DNA from 4 places in the Streptomyces sp. NPDC006516 genome. Region 1 is predicted to be linked to each of the others. Evidence: riboswitches for the same ligand, from Rfam matches in the RefSeq annotation. Region 1 holds a riboswitch; each other region holds the start of a gene.
What was found. A riboswitch is a leader RNA that binds a small molecule or an ion and turns the genes downstream of it on or off. The one in region 1 is predicted to bind cobalamin.
Positions count from the first base shown of each region.

Region 1 (3,801 bases):
CCTCATCGGCGCCGCGGTCATGTCCGCCGGCTGGTCCTCGATCAACGGCGGCACCGTCGTCACGAAGATCCTGCTGCCCGCGATCGCCGCGCCCCTCGTGGCCGGTATCGCCGCGCTCCTGGCCACGAGGCTGACGTACCGCCTCAACCGGAAGATGACCGACGAGGCGCAGCTCAAGTCGACGGCCAAGGGGTACCGCGCCGGTCAGATCGCCTCGGCCGGTCTCGTCTCGCTCGCCCACGGCACCAACGACGCGCAGAAGACCATGGGCATCATCACCCTGGCCCTGGTGACCGGCGGCGTCCTCGCCCCCGGCTCGAACCCGCCGGTCTGGGTCATCGCCTCCGCCGGTATCGCCATCGCGCTGGGCACCTACCTCGGCGGATGGCGCATCATCCGCACCATGGGCAGCGGCCTCACCGACCTGCGTCCGCCGCAGGGCTTCGCGGCCCAGACCAGCGCGGCCACGGTCATCCTGGCCTCCTCGCACCTCGGCTTCTCCCTCTCGACCACCCAGTCCTGCTCCGGTGCCGTCATGGGCGCGGGCCTCGGACGCAAGGGGGGCGTGGTCCGCTGGTCCACCGCCTCCCGGATGTTCATCGCCTGGGGTCTGACGCTCCCGGCCGCCGGTCTGGTCGGAGCGGGCGCCGAGTTCCTGACCAAGCAGGGCTCCTGGGGCGTCGCGGTGGTCGCCGTGCTGCTCGTCGTGGGGTCCGGCGCCATCTGGCTCCTGTCGCGCCGCAAGCCGGTCGACCACACCAACGTCAACGCGACCGAGGGTGAGCCCGCGGGCGTCGTCACGACCGCCATCGCGGCCGTGAGCCCGCCGCCCGCCGGCGTGAGCGTCCCGGACCTCAAGACCACCATCCACGCCCCGACGGCCGAGACCCCGGCCGAGCGGCCGGCCACGGTGTAAGGACAGATCCACATGAACATCGACTGGGCAGCTCTCGCGTCCGTCTTCGGCGTCAGCCTCGTGGTCACCGTCGCACTGGTCGGCCTCTTCACCCTCGGCATCACGGGACTCGCGAAGCAGGCGTCCACGACGCAGGCCGGCGGTACCGGTGTCCTGGCGCGCACCGGCGCGTACGCCTGCTTCGCGCTGTGCGCGGCGGCGGTGGCGTACGGCATCTACCTGATCGTCGCCTGACCCCTGGGCGGACCCGGCCGGGCCGGACACACCCCGTGTGTGTCCGGCCCGGTGTGCGTCTCAGCACACTGAAGCCCCGCAGGTCAACGGCAGGTTGACGGGCCTTCGTGGGGCGTGGTGGACTGCCGGAGCCATTTACGGCGACAGGAGAGGAAGCCGGTGCGAATCCGGCGCGGTCCCGCCACTGTCACCGGGGAGCAGCCTCCACACGGAAGTCACGGTCCGCAGACGCGGACTGGAAGGCCGGAGGAACTGCGGATCCGGGAGCCAGGAGACTCTCGTCGCCGGTCACGTCGAACCAGGGCGCGGACCCTGAGTGAGGACATACGCCATGTCTGGCTGCCCTGCGTCGGTCACCGCACCGCCACCCGCCACGAAGGCCCTTCGAGGCGCGACGGCCGGCTGAGCCGTGCGAGCCGACCGCATCTTCGTGTACGGCGCCGCCGCCGGCCTGATCGGCGACCTGCTGCTCGGTGATCCCCGGCGGGGCCACCCCGTCGCCGCCTTCGGGCGTGCCGCTGCGGGCGTCGAGAGCCGGCTGTGGCGCGATCACCGCGGCTGGGGCGCGCTGCACACCCTTGTCTGCGCCGGAGGCGCCACGGCTGCCGCGGCACTGGCCACCCGCGCCGTACGGAACCGCCCGGCCGCCGCCGTGGTGCTGACCGCCGCCGCCACCTGGTCCGTCGTCGGTGGCACGTCGCTGGGCCGCGAGGCGCGCGCGGTCGGCGGGGCGCTCGCCGCAGGGGACGTCGAGGCGGCCCGGGAGCGGCTGCCGCACCTGTGCGGGCGCGACCCGCAGGCCCTGGACGCGCAGCAGATGGCCCGCGCGGTGGTGGAGTCCGTCGCCGAGAACACCTCGGACGCCGTCGTGGGCGCGCTGGTGTGGGGGGCGCTCGGCGGTGTACCGGGCCTGGTCGCCTTCCGCGCCGTCAACACCCTGGACGCCATGGTGGGGCACAGGTCGCCCCGCTACCGGCGCTACGGCTGGGCCTCCGCGCGGCTCGACGACCTCGCCGGCTGGCCCGGCGCCCGGCTGACCGCGGCGCTCGCCGTGGCCTGCGGGGGGCGCCCGCGCGAGGCCGTCCGGGCCTGGCGGGCCGACGCGGACCGGCACCCGAGCCCCAACGCGGGCCCGGTGGAGGCCGCCTTCGCGGGGGCGCTGGGCGTGCGTCTCGGCGGGACCCTGGCGTACGGCGGGCGGGTCGAGCACCGGCCGGTGCTCAACGGGGAGGCCGGCCGCGAGGTGCGGGTCACGGACATCGAACGCGCGGCGCGGCTCTCGCGCCGGGTGAGTGTGCTGGCCCTCGCCGTGTGCGCGGCAGGGCGGCTGGCCATGGGGCGGAGGGGCAGATGAGCGGCGGGCTGCTGGTGGCCGGCACCACTTCGGACGCGGGCAAGAGCGTCGTCACGGCCGGGATCTGCCGTTGGCTGGTGCGCCAGGGAGTGAAGGTCGCGCCGTTCAAGGCGCAGAACATGTCGCTGAACTCCTTCGTCACCCGCGAGGGCGCGGAGATCGGCCGGGCCCAGGCCATGCAGGCGCAGGCGGCCCGGGTGGAGCCGTCGGCGCTGATGAACCCGGTGCTGCTCAAGCCCGGCGGTGACCGCTCCAGCCAGGTCGTCCTGATGGGGAAGCCGGTCGGCGAGATGAGTGCGCGCGGCTACCACGGCGGACGCCAGGAGGCGCTGCTCGGGACGGTCGTGGACTGCCTGGAGCAGCTGCGGGGCACGTATGACGCCGTGATCTGCGAGGGGGCGGGCAGTCCTGCCGAGATCAATCTGCGGCGTACGGACATCGTGAACATGGGCATCGCGCGGGCCGCGCGCTTTCCCGTCCTGGTGGTCGGCGACATCGACCGGGGCGGTGTGTTCGCCTCGTTCTTCGGTACGACGGCGCTGCTGAGCGCCGAGGACCAGTCGCTGATCGCCGGGTACCTCGTCAACAAGTTCCGCGGGGACGTCTCGCTGCTGGAGCCGGGCCTCGACATGCTGCTCGGGCTCACGGGGCGGCGCACGTACGGGGTGCTCCCGTACGCCCACGGGCTGGGCATCGACGAGGAGGACGGGCTGCGCGTCTCGATGCGCGGGACCGTGCGCGAGTCGGTCGTGGCGCCCCCGCACGGCGAGGACGTGCTGCGGGTCGCGGTGTGCGCCGTGCCGCTGATGTCGAACTTCACCGATGTGGACGCGCTGGCCGCCGAGCCCGGTGTGGTGGTGCGGTTCGTGGACCGGGCCGAGGAACTGGCGGACGCCGATCTCGTGATCGTGCCGGGGACGCGGGGCACCGTGAAGGCGCTGGCCTGGCTGCGGGAGCGGGGCCTGGCTGACGCCCTGGTGCGGCGGGCCGCGGAGGGACGGCCGGTGCTGGGCATCTGCGGCGGGTTCCAGGTGCTGGGCGAACGGATCGAGGACGACGTGGAGTCCCGGGCCGGACTGGTGGAAGGGCTCGGGCTGCTGCCCGTACGCGTCCGCTTCGGCCGGGAGAAGGTCCTGGAGAGGCCTGCCGGTTCGGCGCTCGGGGAGCCGGTGGAAGGTTACGAGATCCACCACGGCGTCGCCGATGTCCACGGCGGTGAGCCGTTCCTGGACGGGTGCCGGGTGGGCTCGGTGTGGGGGACGCACTGGCACGGTTCCCTGGAGAGCGACGCGTTCCG
Region 1 is NZ_JBEXPD010000001.1:1,287,035-1,290,835, reverse strand. Features, by position in the region: gene ABZY45_RS05685 (inorganic phosphate transporter) at 1-916, shown strand, start outside; gene ABZY45_RS05680 (hypothetical protein) at 929-1,150, shown strand; cobalamin riboswitch at 1,299-1,428, shown strand; gene ABZY45_RS05675 (cobalamin biosynthesis protein) at 1,560-2,504, shown strand; gene ABZY45_RS05670 (cobyric acid synthase) at 2,501-3,801, shown strand, end outside.

Region 2 (3,801 bases), on a different contig from region 1:
GGGCCTCCCGTATCCGGCGCACCGCGTCGAGGAGCAGGAAACTCATGCGGTACGTCACCAGGGCGACGTCCACCACGGGCGCGGGCACCCCCACCCGGACCAAGCGGGGCAGCAGGTCGGACATCGGAGTGGTGAAGGCGAACAGCAGGACGCCGAGCGAGGCGGCCGAGGTCCGCAGCAGCAACTCCCCGGCGCGGGCCGGCCCTCCGGCGGCCGGGGAGACGAACCCCTCGGGGCCCCCGACCTGCACGAGGAGCGTGACAGCCCCGGTGACACAGAAGCCCAGGGGCACCCGGTACGCCCGCCACAGCCGGCGGGCGGGCACCCCTGCCGGGCCCAGGAGCGCGGTGAGCGCGGTGACGAGGACGAGCGCGGCGCCGGGCCAGGGCGGCAGCGAGACGGCCAGCACGGTGAGTCCGAGACCGAGCACGGCCTTGTCCAGGGGGTGGCGGCGGCGCCAGCGACTGCTGTGCGCCGCCGCGTCGATCGGCAGCACGTGTGCTCAGGCCCCCTGGGCCGTGGACTCTCCGGCACCGCTCGCGCCATGGGCCGCGTCGAGTTGAGCCCTGGCGTGCAGTTCGCCCTGCCGTCGGCCGCGCCGCAGACCGAAGTAGTAGGCGAGCACTCCGGCCCCCAGAGCGGCCTGGAGGGCGAACAGCGCGGACTCGATCTCACCGGACGGCGGTTCGTAGAGCGGGGAGAACCAGGGTTCGTAGCCGGGGTCGATCTCGGTGATCGCCGTCTCTGCCTGGGCGTCGGCGCCCGCGAACGGCTCCTTCTCGTCGTCGCCGAGGCCGAGGGCCAGAGGCAGGACCGCCAGCGCGGCCACGACGAGCAGCAGCAGCGCGTTGATCTTCGTGTTCCTGGTCATCACGCCACCGCCTCCGTCTCGGTCCTGCGGGCCTTGTCACCCTTGCCGGTGAGGAAGACGCCGAGCCTGGTCAGCTCGCCCTTGCTGGACTGCACCAGAAGACGCATCACCAGCACGGTGAGCAGCCCTTCGCTGACCGCGAGCGGCAGTTGGGTGACCGCGAAGATCGAACCGAACTTGCCGAGCGCGCCCAGGAATCCGCTGCCCGGGTCGGGGAAGGCGAGCGCCAGCTGCACGCTGGTGACGCAGTAGGTGGACAGATCCGCGACGAACGCGGCGAAGAACACCGCGACCATCAGCTGGACGCCGAACCGGCGCAGCAGCTTGTAGAGCGCGTATCCGGCCCAGGGGCCGACGATCGCCATCGAGAAGACGTTGGCGCCGAGCGTGGTCAGGCCGCCGTGGGCCAGCAACAGGGCCTGGAACAGCAGGGTGATGGTGCCGAGCACCGCCATGATCGGTGGGCGGAACAGGATGGCACCCAGCCCCGTGCCGGTGGGATGCGAGCAACTGCCCGTCACCGAGGGCAGTTTCAGGGCGGACAGGACGAACGTGAAGGCACCGGCGGCGCCGAGGAGCAGCGTGCTCTCGGGGTGTTCCCGGACTTCACGCGTGAGTGAACGGACTCCGTGGACGACGAACGGCGCGGACGCGACACCCCAGGCGATCGCGTGCGCAGGGGGGAGGAAACCCTCGGCTATGTGCATGGCTCAGCAGACCCTCTCCAGCACCTCGTGGATGGTTGAAATGCCTTGGCCGGTCTCCTGGCTTACGGGTGACACCGCCCGTGCTCCGCCTTCCCGGGTCCGAGGACCCAGTGGCTGCCCGTGAGGGCTGGAGCCGGACTTCCCGATCACAGTGGCGAGGGCCGCACCGGCATCACACCGATTTCCCGTTCACCAAGGCGTGGTGACACTAGTGCCAGGCCGTGGACGGTGACAAGCGGGCCCCCGCCCGTACCTGCGAACGGGTGGCAGTTGCGAACCGCCTCGGTCAGGGCCGCGGGCAGGAGGGTGGGCGCCGCTGTGCGGCTTCGGCGGGCACCCCGCGCGGGGTGGTCCTCCCGCGCGATCCGCGTGCGGATCGTCACGCACTGTGATGCGTACCACCCGTACGGGTCGGTGCAGGGTGTTTGCCGCCCCGCCGATGGGTAAGGGGCAGGTTGGCCGCCGGAGCCGACAATCCGGCGCATAGAACGCAAAGCAACAGATGAGGAGGGATCGATGTCCTCGAAGCGACGTCGTAAGAAGAAGGCCCGCCGCAAGAACGGCGCGAACCACGGCAGCCGTCCGCAGACCTGAGGACGCGCCGACGCGTCGGGGGGTGGCGTGCGCCGCCCCCCGGACGCGTTCCTGCGGAGGGGGTGCCTCTCGGGGCGCTGTAGGGGAGGTGTGCCGGCGATGACGCGACGAATCCCTGCGAGGAAGTGCTCGCGGTCCCGCGAAGGCGCCCGGCGGTGCGGACCTGTCACGAGATGACGTCCGGCCAGTGGCTGCCGGCCTGTCTCGCGGGTAACGACGTGACGTCGTGTTCCCGGAGGGCGCTGTCGGCGGCCATTCAGACCTGGCCCTGCGAGTACGCCCGGAAGCAGGCGGCGTCAGGTCGGAGTACAAGCCGAACCGGTCGAGCCAGGCGGACGAGTTCGCGTCGATCTCACGCCGGTTCGGGTGCATGCCCGGGGGAAGTGGAACCCACAGCGGAGGAATTCTGGGCGCGGGAGCCGGGGAGGTCATGTACTTCCGTTCCCCACGGACGTCTCACCGTCGCTGGGGCCGGGAAGCCGGCAGGCCGTACGAGTCGCGGCTACAGCCGAATCGAGCCTGCTTGCCCCGATGGCTGGGGGCATCGGTTCGCGTGGACGGCTGGACGATCGGTGCGGTTGCACTCGTGGAGGGTGTGACCACCACTGGACGGGCCCGGTCCGGAGCTGATCGTCCTCGCGTGCGGATGGCCTGAAGTCACCGCCACGCGCGGGCGGCCTCCGGTCCGCCTGCGGACGATCAGGCCAGCAGCTGATTGCGGTGGGAGGCGCGACGTGCGGCCGCCAGCAAGGCGTGGATCTGGGGCCCTGCCTGGTCGATGCGGGACACGGCCTTCGCGAACGGCAGGCGCGCATCGCGGTGGGTGCCGGGGTACTCCAAACGCAGCGTCACCCCGTAACGGTCCATGGCGAGCGGCAGGACGCGCACGACGCCCTTCGCCGGCTGTGGCTGCACGAGGCGGAGAAGCAGCGGGACGAGTTCGCCGTGCTCGTCCACGAGATGGGTCAGCATCCCCGCCTCGCTGGTGGCGATCGGGTCCGGCTCGGTCTCCTGCAACGCGTCCAGCGTGACGAAGGTCCGTCCCGTGTGGTCGTCGAGAACGGCCTGGCCGAACTCCATGCAGGTGCTCTCCGCCGTCTCCGTGCTGTACGGCGCCGAGAGCAGCCCGGTCACGGTGACACGGGCGCGCATACGGTCCCGCACGGGCGTGGGCGCGATGTCGGTGAACTCCAGCCGGACCGGGATGCGGGGGCCGGCGTGAGCAGGGCCGGACTCCTGGGGTTCGTGCAGGTGGATGTGGCCCATCGCGCCGGTGCCGTCGAGGCGGTGGATCTCGACTGGGTCGAGCCCGTCACTGACGACCGTCATTGAGTGGGCCGCCATCAGGACGGACAGCACTCGTTCGGCCGGGGTCGGCTGCGTGGCGCGGGAGTTGAAAGGACGCATCCAAGTTCTCCAGGGGAGCGGGGTGGGGAGACCTCATGGCGATTACTTAGGTATGCCTAACCTAACTTATCTCTCCGGGTCGAGGGTAGCGCGGGGCCGGTTCCGTGAGTAATTTCGAGGGCGGCGCGGCCCGGGGCGGCCGGGCTCATGGACGGCGGGCGGCGTCAGGCCCGCCGCCTGCCCACAGGAAAGGGGGACCGGCACCGTGGCGAACCGCTGGGC
Region 2 is NZ_JBEXPD010000012.1:47,281-51,081, reverse strand. Features, by position in the region: gene cbiQ (cobalt ECF transporter T component CbiQ) at 1-496, opposite strand, end outside; gene ABZY45_RS27075 (energy-coupling factor ABC transporter substrate-binding protein) at 503-871, opposite strand; gene ABZY45_RS27070 (energy-coupling factor ABC transporter permease) at 871-1,578, opposite strand; cobalamin riboswitch at 1,608-1,812, opposite strand; gene ABZY45_RS27065 (DUF2470 domain-containing protein) at 2,872-3,579, opposite strand; gene ABZY45_RS27060 (VOC family protein) at 3,785-3,801, shown strand, end outside.
Region 2: another riboswitch for cobalamin. It lies ahead of ABZY45_RS27070 (energy-coupling factor ABC transporter permease); the one in region 1 lies ahead of ABZY45_RS05675 (cobalamin biosynthesis protein).

Region 3 (3,801 bases), on a different contig from region 1:
GACGTCGGAGTGCAGGTCGACCTCCTCGACCGTCCAGGTGTTCTTGATCGCGTCCCGGTAGCGCTCGTAGAAGTCCGGGTAGCGCATGGGGCGCAGCGTCAGTTCGAAGCCCGGGTCGAGCAGGTTCTTGTTCTCGGAAGTACTCATCACTGGCAGGCCTCGCAGGACTCGGGGTTTTCGAGGGAACAGGCAATGGCGTCCGCGTCGGGAGCCGAGGCCTGCTGTACGGGAACAGGGGCCGCGGCCGACGCCGCGCGGGCGATCCGGGTGGCCGGGCGCGAGCGCAGGTAGTACGTCGTCTTCAGCCCTTGCTTCCAGGCGTACGCGTACATCGAGGAGAGCTTGCCGATCGTCGGCGTCTCCAGGAACAGGTTCAGCGACTGGCTCTGGTCGAGGAACGGGGTACGCGCCGCCGCCATGTCGATCAGACCGCGCTGCGGGATCTCCCACGCCGTGCGGTACAGCTCCCGCACGTCCTCGGGGATCCACCCGAAGCCCTGCACCGAGCCACTCGCCTCACGGAGTGCCTCACGGGTCCGGGCGTCCCAGACGCCGAGCTTCTTCAGCTCCTCCACCAGGTACGCGTTGACCTGGAGGAACTCGCCACTGAGCGTCTCGCGCTTAAAGAGGTTGGAGACCTGCGGCTCGATGCACTCGTACACCCCGGCGATCGAGGCGATCGTCGCCGTGGGGGCGATGGCGAGCAGCAGCGAGTTGCGCATCCCGCTCCTGGCGACGCGGGCGCGCAGCGCGTCCCAGCGCTCGGGCCAGTTCAGCTCGGTGCCGTAGTGGTCCGGGTGCAGGACGCCACGGGCGGCGCGGGTCTCGGACCAGGCGGGCAGCGGGCCGGACCGCTCGGCGAGGGCGCAGGAGGCCTCATAGGCGGCCAGCATGATCCGCTCGGAGATCTTCGTGGACAGTGCGCGGGCCTCGGGGGAGTCGAACGGCAGGCGCAGCTGGAAGAACACGTCCTGGAGGCCCATCGCGCCCAGGCCCACGGGGCGCCAGCGGGCGTTGGAGCGGCCTGCCTGCTCGGTGGGGTAGAAGTTGATGTCCACCACGCGGTCGAGGAAGGTCACCGCGGTGCGGACGGTGGCGTCCAGCCGCTCCCAGTCGATGGTGCCGTCGGCGACGAACGCGCCGAGGTTGACCGAGCCGAGGTTGCAGACGGCCGTCTCGCCGTCGTCCGTGACCTCGAGGATCTCCGTGCAGAGATTCGACGAGTGGACGACGCGGCCCGGCTCGGCGGTCTGGTTGGCCGTGCGGTTGGAGGCGTCCTTGAACGTCATCCAGCCCTGCCCGGTCTGAGCCAGCGTCCGCATCATGCGCCCGTACAGCTCACGCGCCGGCATCGTCTTGCGGGCCAGCCCCTTCGCCTCGGCCGCGCGGTAGGCCGCGTCGAACTCGTCGCCCCACAGGTCCACCAGCTCGGGGGTGTCCGCCGGGGAGAACAGCGACCACTCGGTGTCCGCGTCGACGCGGCGCATGAACTCGTCCGGGATCCAGTGCGCCAGGTTGAGGTTATGCGTGCGCCGCTGGTCCTCGCCGGTGTTGTCGCGCAGCTCCAGGAACTCCTCGATGTCCGCGTGCCAGGTCTCCAGGTAGACCGCGGCCGCCCCCTTGCGCCTGCCTCCCTGGTTGACGGCCGCGACGGAGGCGTCGAGCGTCTTCAGGAACGGCACGATGCCGTTGGAGTGCCCGTTGGTCCCCCGGATGAGTGAACCCCGGGCCCGGATACGGGAGTAGGAGAGTCCGATGCCGCCCGCGTGCTTGGAGAGGCGCGCCACCTGGTGGTAGCGGTCGTAGATCGAGTCGAGCTCGTCCAGCGGGGAGTCCAGCAGGTAGCAGGAGGACATCTGCGGGTGACGGGTGCCGGAGTTGAACAGGGTGGGGGAGGAGGGGAGGTAGTCGAGCCGGCTCATCAGGCCGTACAGCGCCGCCACTTCCTCCAGAGCCCGCTCGGAGGTGTCCTCGGCGAGCCCGGCGGCGACGCGCAGCATGAAGTGCTGCGGGGTCTCGACGACTTGGCGCGTGAGCGGGTGGCGCAGCAGGTAGCGGCTGTGCAGCGTCCGGAGCCCGAAGTAGCCGAAGCGGTCGTCGGCGCCGTCGGCGAGCGCCTGCTCGACCAGGGCGTCCAAGGCCTCGGCGTGCAGCGCGACGAACTCCGCCGTACGGTCCGCGATCAGGCCTTCGCGGTGTCCCACGGCGACCGAAGCGGAGAAGGAGACGGCGCCCTGTCCGGCCGCCTCGTCCGCCACGGCACGGGTGAGGAGCCGGGCGGCCAGCCGGGAGTACGCCGGGTCCTCGGAGATCAGGCCCGCCGCGGCCTCGGTGGCCAGCGAGCGCAGCTCCGCCTCGTCCGCCCGCGCGCTGCGGCCGCGGAGCGCGGCGGCGGCGACCCGTCCGGGGTCGGTGTCGGGGAGATCGGCCGTCAGGCCGGTCAGGGTCCGCAGCAGTGCGGTCCCGGGCGCGTCGGTCGTGCGGCCTTCGAAATCCGCGGCTGAAACCGGATCGGCTGGCGCGATGGTCACTGGGGCTATCCCTCGCTCGGCTCGGTGCCTGCGGGAGCGGGGCAGCCGGGCACGGCGAAGCCCGTCGAAGGGCGGCACGGAGTGCACGGCGTCCACCGGCCCTCCGCGGGGCCCGGACGTCTCGGCGTCCGGTTCGGTCGAGCCGGACGCACTGTCGACAGGTCTTCGGACTTCGCCGGTGCGCGTGAGCGCACCGGTCACACCGTTGCGGGACAGTTCCGGACTCACACCGGATTCCCCTGCGGCGACAGCGAGGTCGAGCATACATGTGGGGGCTACCGAATGAAGCAGCCCCCACATCTTGTGTCGTGAGGGGTCACAAGGCCAGACGGAAGGTCAGGAGTGGGAGATCGGGAAGAGGGCACCAGTCCCGTTCCGGAGTCCGCTCGAAGCCGAGCCGCCGGTAGATGCGATGGGCACCCAGCATGGCCGGCTGCGTCGACAGGACGATTCCGGTGAGCCCTCCCGCGGCCCGCGCCCGGTCGACGCAGGCCCGCACCAGTGCCTCGCCGGCGCCCCGCCCCCGGGCCTCCGGCGCGACTGCCAGCATCCGGAACTCCGCCTCGTCCTCCCCGGCTATGTCGGCCCACGGGCTGCCGGGCGCGACGTACGTGACGCCTCCCAGCAGCTGTCCCTCGGCGTCCAGCGCCACCAGCACCTCGGCCTCGGCCGCCCGGCGTCCGACCGCGCGGAGCTGTTCCAGATAGGGATCCTCGGCTCCGAAGTCCAGGAGACCGTCGCCGAGATACGCCTGGGCGGTGATCTCGCCCAGTTCTACGTGGTGGGCGGGCAGGACCGGCCTGATCGATACGTCCATGGGCGGAAGTGTGCACCAGGCGGTGGGCGCCGCGCGCACCTGTTTCGCGCCGGGACCCCTCCCGGGGGACGGGGACCAGGCACGACGCCGTTCTGGGGTTCCCGGGGACCCGGCACGACGCCGTCGCGGGTCCCCGGAACGGGTCCCGGCACGACGCCGTCCCGGCAGGAAGAGCCCTGCCGGGACGGACGCCGCACTTCTCACCACTGCCGCGAGGTCAGTGGCCCCCTCCCGGGGCGCCCACCGTGGCCGGCGGGAGCTCCGTCTTGACGCCCGGGTCGCCCACGTCCGCCGTGTAGTCGCCGGGGGAGGTCTCGTCCACGCCCGCCGGTGCCTTCACCGCGTTGAGGACGAAGGTCAGGACGACCACGACGACGACGTTCAGCACGAAGGCGGTGAGACCGATGTAGCCGATCTCGCCGATGCCGGGGATCTCCTTCGAGGACCCGCCGA
Region 3 is NZ_JBEXPD010000002.1:926,520-930,320, forward strand. Features, by position in the region: gene ABZY45_RS10415 (ribonucleotide-diphosphate reductase subunit beta) at 1-147, opposite strand, end outside; gene ABZY45_RS10420 (ribonucleoside-diphosphate reductase subunit alpha) at 147-2,531, opposite strand; cobalamin riboswitch at 2,670-2,807, opposite strand; gene ABZY45_RS10425 (N-acetyltransferase) at 2,848-3,348, opposite strand; gene mctP (monocarboxylate uptake permease MctP) at 3,566-3,801, opposite strand, start outside.
Region 3: another riboswitch for cobalamin. It lies ahead of ABZY45_RS10420 (ribonucleoside-diphosphate reductase subunit alpha); the one in region 1 lies ahead of ABZY45_RS05675 (cobalamin biosynthesis protein).

Region 4 (3,801 bases), on a different contig from region 1:
GGGGCACCGCCCAGGACGTGCAGGCCGTCGCGGATCTGGACGTCCTTGATCTCACAGAGCCAGCCGTCGAGATGCATGATGAACTCGTCGAAGCCCTCGTCCTCGGGCCTGTCCTCGAGGCCCAGGTCGTGGTCGAGCTTCGCGGCCTGGATCAGCGTCCAGATCTGGGCGCGGACGGCGGGGAGCTTCGCCGGGTCCATCGCGGCTATCTGGGCGTGCTCGTCCAGCAGTTGTTCGAGGCGGGCGATGTCGCCGTAGCTGTCCGCGCGTGCCATGGGCGGCACGAGGTGGTCGACGAGGGTGGCGTGCACGCGGCGCTTGGCCTGGGTGCCCTCACCGGGGTCGTTGACCAGGAACGGATAGACGAGGGGGAGGTCGCCCAGCGCGGCGTCGGGGCCGCAGGCGGCGGAGAGGCCAGCGTTCTTGCCGGGCAGCCACTCCAGGTTGCCGTGCTTGCCGAGGTGGATCATCGCGTCCGCGCCGAAGCCGTTGTCGTCGGCGGACGCGGCGATCCAGCGGTACGCGGCCAGGTAGTGGTGCGAGGGCGGCAGATCGGGGTCGTGGTAGATCGCGATCGGGTTCTCGCCGAAGCCGCGCGGCGGCTGGATGAGGATCAGCAGGTTGCCCCGGCGCAGGGCCGCGAGCACGATGTCGCCCTCGGGGTTGCGGGACCTGTCGACGAACATCTCGCCGGGTGCCGGGCCCCAGTGCTGCTCGACGGCCTCGCGGAGTTCGGCGGGCAGGGTGGCGAACCAGCGGCGGTAGTCGGCGGCGGGGATGCGGACCGGGTTGCGGGCCAGCTGCTCCTCGGTGAGCCACTCCTGGTCATGGCCGCCGGCGTCGATGAGCGCGTAGATCAGCTCGTCGCCGTCGCCCGAGACCAGGCCCGGAATCTCTTCCTCCGGCCCGAAGTCGTAGCCCTCGGCGCGCAGCCTGCGGAGCAGGGCGACGGCGCTGGCGGGGGTGTCGAGGCCGACCGCGTTGCCGATGCGCGAGTGCTTGGTCGGGTAGGCGGACAGGACGAGCGCGATCCGCTTCTCGGCGGCGGGGATGTGGCGGAGTCGCGCGTGCCGTACGGCGATCCCGGCGACCCGGGAGGCGCGCTCGGGGTCGGCGACGTACGCGGGCAGGCCGTCCTCGTCGATCTCCTTGAAGGAGAACGGGACGGTGATCAGGCGGCCGTCGAATTCGGGTACGGCGATCTGGGTGGCCGCGTCGAGCGGGGAGACGCCCTCGTCGTTCTCCTCCCAGGCGGCGCGCGGGCTGGTGAGGCAGAGCGCCTGGAGGACGGGGACGTCCAGGCCGGTCAGGGCGCCCGCGTCCCAGGACTCGTCGTCCCCGCCCGCCGACGCGGTGGCGGGCTTGGTGCCTCCGGCCGCGAGAACGGTCGTCACGATGGCGTCGGCGGCCCGCAGTTCCTCGACGAGCTCGGGTTCGGGGGTGCGCAGCGAGGCGACGTACAGCGGGAGGGGGCGGGCGCCCGCGTCCTCCACGGCGGTGCAGAGCGCCTCGACGAACGCGGTGTTCCCGCTCATGTGGTGGGCCCGGTAGTAGAGCACCGCCACGGTCGGGCCGTCGACGTCCCGGGCGGTCCGCTCCAGCGGTCCCCACGCGGGGGCCGGGGCGGGCGGCTCGAACCCGTGGCCGGTGAGCAGCACGGTGTCGGAGAGGAAGCGGGCCAGCTGCTCCAGGTTGGCGGGGCCACCGTGCGCGAGGTAGGCGTGGGCCTCGGCCGCGATGCCGATCGGCACGGTGGAGGCGGCCATCAGCTGGGCGTCGGGGGCCTGTTCGCCGGTGAGGACGACGACGGGCCGGCCGGTGGCCAGCACCTGGTCGAGCCCTTCCTGCCAGGCGCGGACACCACCGAGGAGACGTACGACGACGAGGTCCGTGCCGTCCAGGAGCTGCGGCAGGTCCTCGACGGAGAGCCGGGACGGGTTCGCGTAGCGGAAGCCGACCGGACCACCGGAGGCACGGGCGCTCAGCAGGTCGGTGTCGGACGTCGACAGGAGCAGGATCATGCGGCGTCAGCCCTTCCTCGGGGTGTCCACGCCCCGGGCGGTTTGTCGGACGGCGGGAGTTCCTGACTCGCACGGCCTTCGCGGGGCCGGGCTCACAGTGGCGGGACCGCGCCGGAATCTCACCGGGCTTCCTCCCATGTCGCCGTCTGGCGATGGCGGGCCGAACGGACCGCCGCTAGGCATAGTAGGCGTCGGGTGGGGGGGTCTGACCAGACGGCCCCGGCCCGGACGGGCCCGAAGTGCTCCGGCCGGACCGTCCCGAGGCCCGGCAGGGCCCCAGGGTTCTGGCCGGCGGCGTGGGTGCCGGGCCCGTGGTGAGGTGTCCCGTAGGTCACAGTGACCGTAGGGGTGCGTCCCGGTCACGGTCGGTATGCTCGCCGCCATGTCCGCCTCCCCCCTGACGCCCCGGTCTCCGGGCACCGCGTGCACCCGGAGCAGCGGTGACGCGTGCCCCGGCGCACTGCGGCTGCACCGGGCGGACGACGGTGCGCTGGCGCGGATCCGCATACCCGGCGGGGTGCTGACGCCCCGACAGGCGGCGGCGCTGGGGCAGGCCGCCGAGCGGCTCGGTGACGGTGAGTTGCATCTCACGTCGCGGGGGAACGTGCAGGTACGCGGACTCGCCGAGGACTGCGGTGCGGAGCTGGCCGGTCTGCTGAGCCGGGCCGGGCTGCTGCCCTCCGAGCGGCACGAGCGCGTGCGCAACGTGGTCGCCTCCCCGCTCTCGGGGCTGGACGGCCTGGGAGCCGCCGACGTCAGACCATGGCTGACCGAACTGGACCGGCTCCTCTGCACGAGCGACCGGGCCACGGCTCTCTCCGGACGCTTCCTGTTCGCACTCGACGACGGCCGCGGCGACGTGGACGCCCTCGGCGCGGATCTCACACTCATAGGCCACGCCGCCGGTGACGCACTCCTGCGCATCGGAGGCGGCGAGGCCGTCCTCCGCGTCCCCCGCGCCGCCGCCCCCCGCGCGGCGCTCCTCGCCGCCGAGGCCTTCCTGGACGCGGCCGAGGAGACCGGGGCCTGGCGGACGAAGGACCTGCGTGCCGAAGCGGTCACCGCGCTGACCGGCGATGTCGTACGCCGGTTCGGGCCGGCCGGCATCACCTGCGTGACGGGGATCCGGCCCCGGCCGCCCGAAGCCCTGGCCCCGGCCCCCGGACGCGTCCCGGGCCCCCCGCACGAGGCCGCTCTGTCCGTGGGGGTACCGCTGGGCCGGCTCGGCCCTGCGCAGTGGCGGCTGCTGTCCGGCGCCGGTGAACTGCGCCTCACCCCCTGGCGCGGAGCCGTCCTCACCGGGATCCCGCCCGCGCGGGCGGACGAGCTGCTGACCGAACTCTCCGGAGCCGGGCTGATCACCGGCCCCGGCTCCCCCTGGACCGGTGTCGGGGCCTGCATCGGCCGCCCCGGCTGTGCGAAGTCGCTGGCCGACGTACGGGCCGACGCGGGGGCCGCCGTCGGACCCGCTGGACGGCTCCCTGTGTACTGGTCCGGGTGCGAACGCCGGTGCGGCCACCCGCACGGGGAGTGGATCGACGTGGTCGTCACCCCCGGCGGACACCGGATCTCCCATGTGCGGGGAGACCGAAGCACCGAGGCTGCAACGGTCCGGGACGACCCGGCCGCGCTCGCCGCCGCCGTGGCGGCCGCCCGGGACACGCACACCTGACCATCCGGTACGACCCCCCTGTTCGATGAAGAAAGCGACAGCACTGTGCATCAGTACGAGAAGGACGGACCGGCGATCTACCGCCAGTCCTTCGCCACCATCCGCGCG
Region 4 is NZ_JBEXPD010000007.1:99,716-103,516, forward strand. Features, by position in the region: gene cobN (cobaltochelatase subunit CobN) at 1-2,021, opposite strand, end outside; cobalamin riboswitch at 2,055-2,210, opposite strand; gene cobG (precorrin-3B synthase) at 2,392-3,693, shown strand; gene ABZY45_RS20420 (precorrin-8X methylmutase) at 3,739-3,801, shown strand, end outside.
Region 4: another riboswitch for cobalamin. It lies ahead of cobN (cobaltochelatase subunit CobN); the one in region 1 lies ahead of ABZY45_RS05675 (cobalamin biosynthesis protein).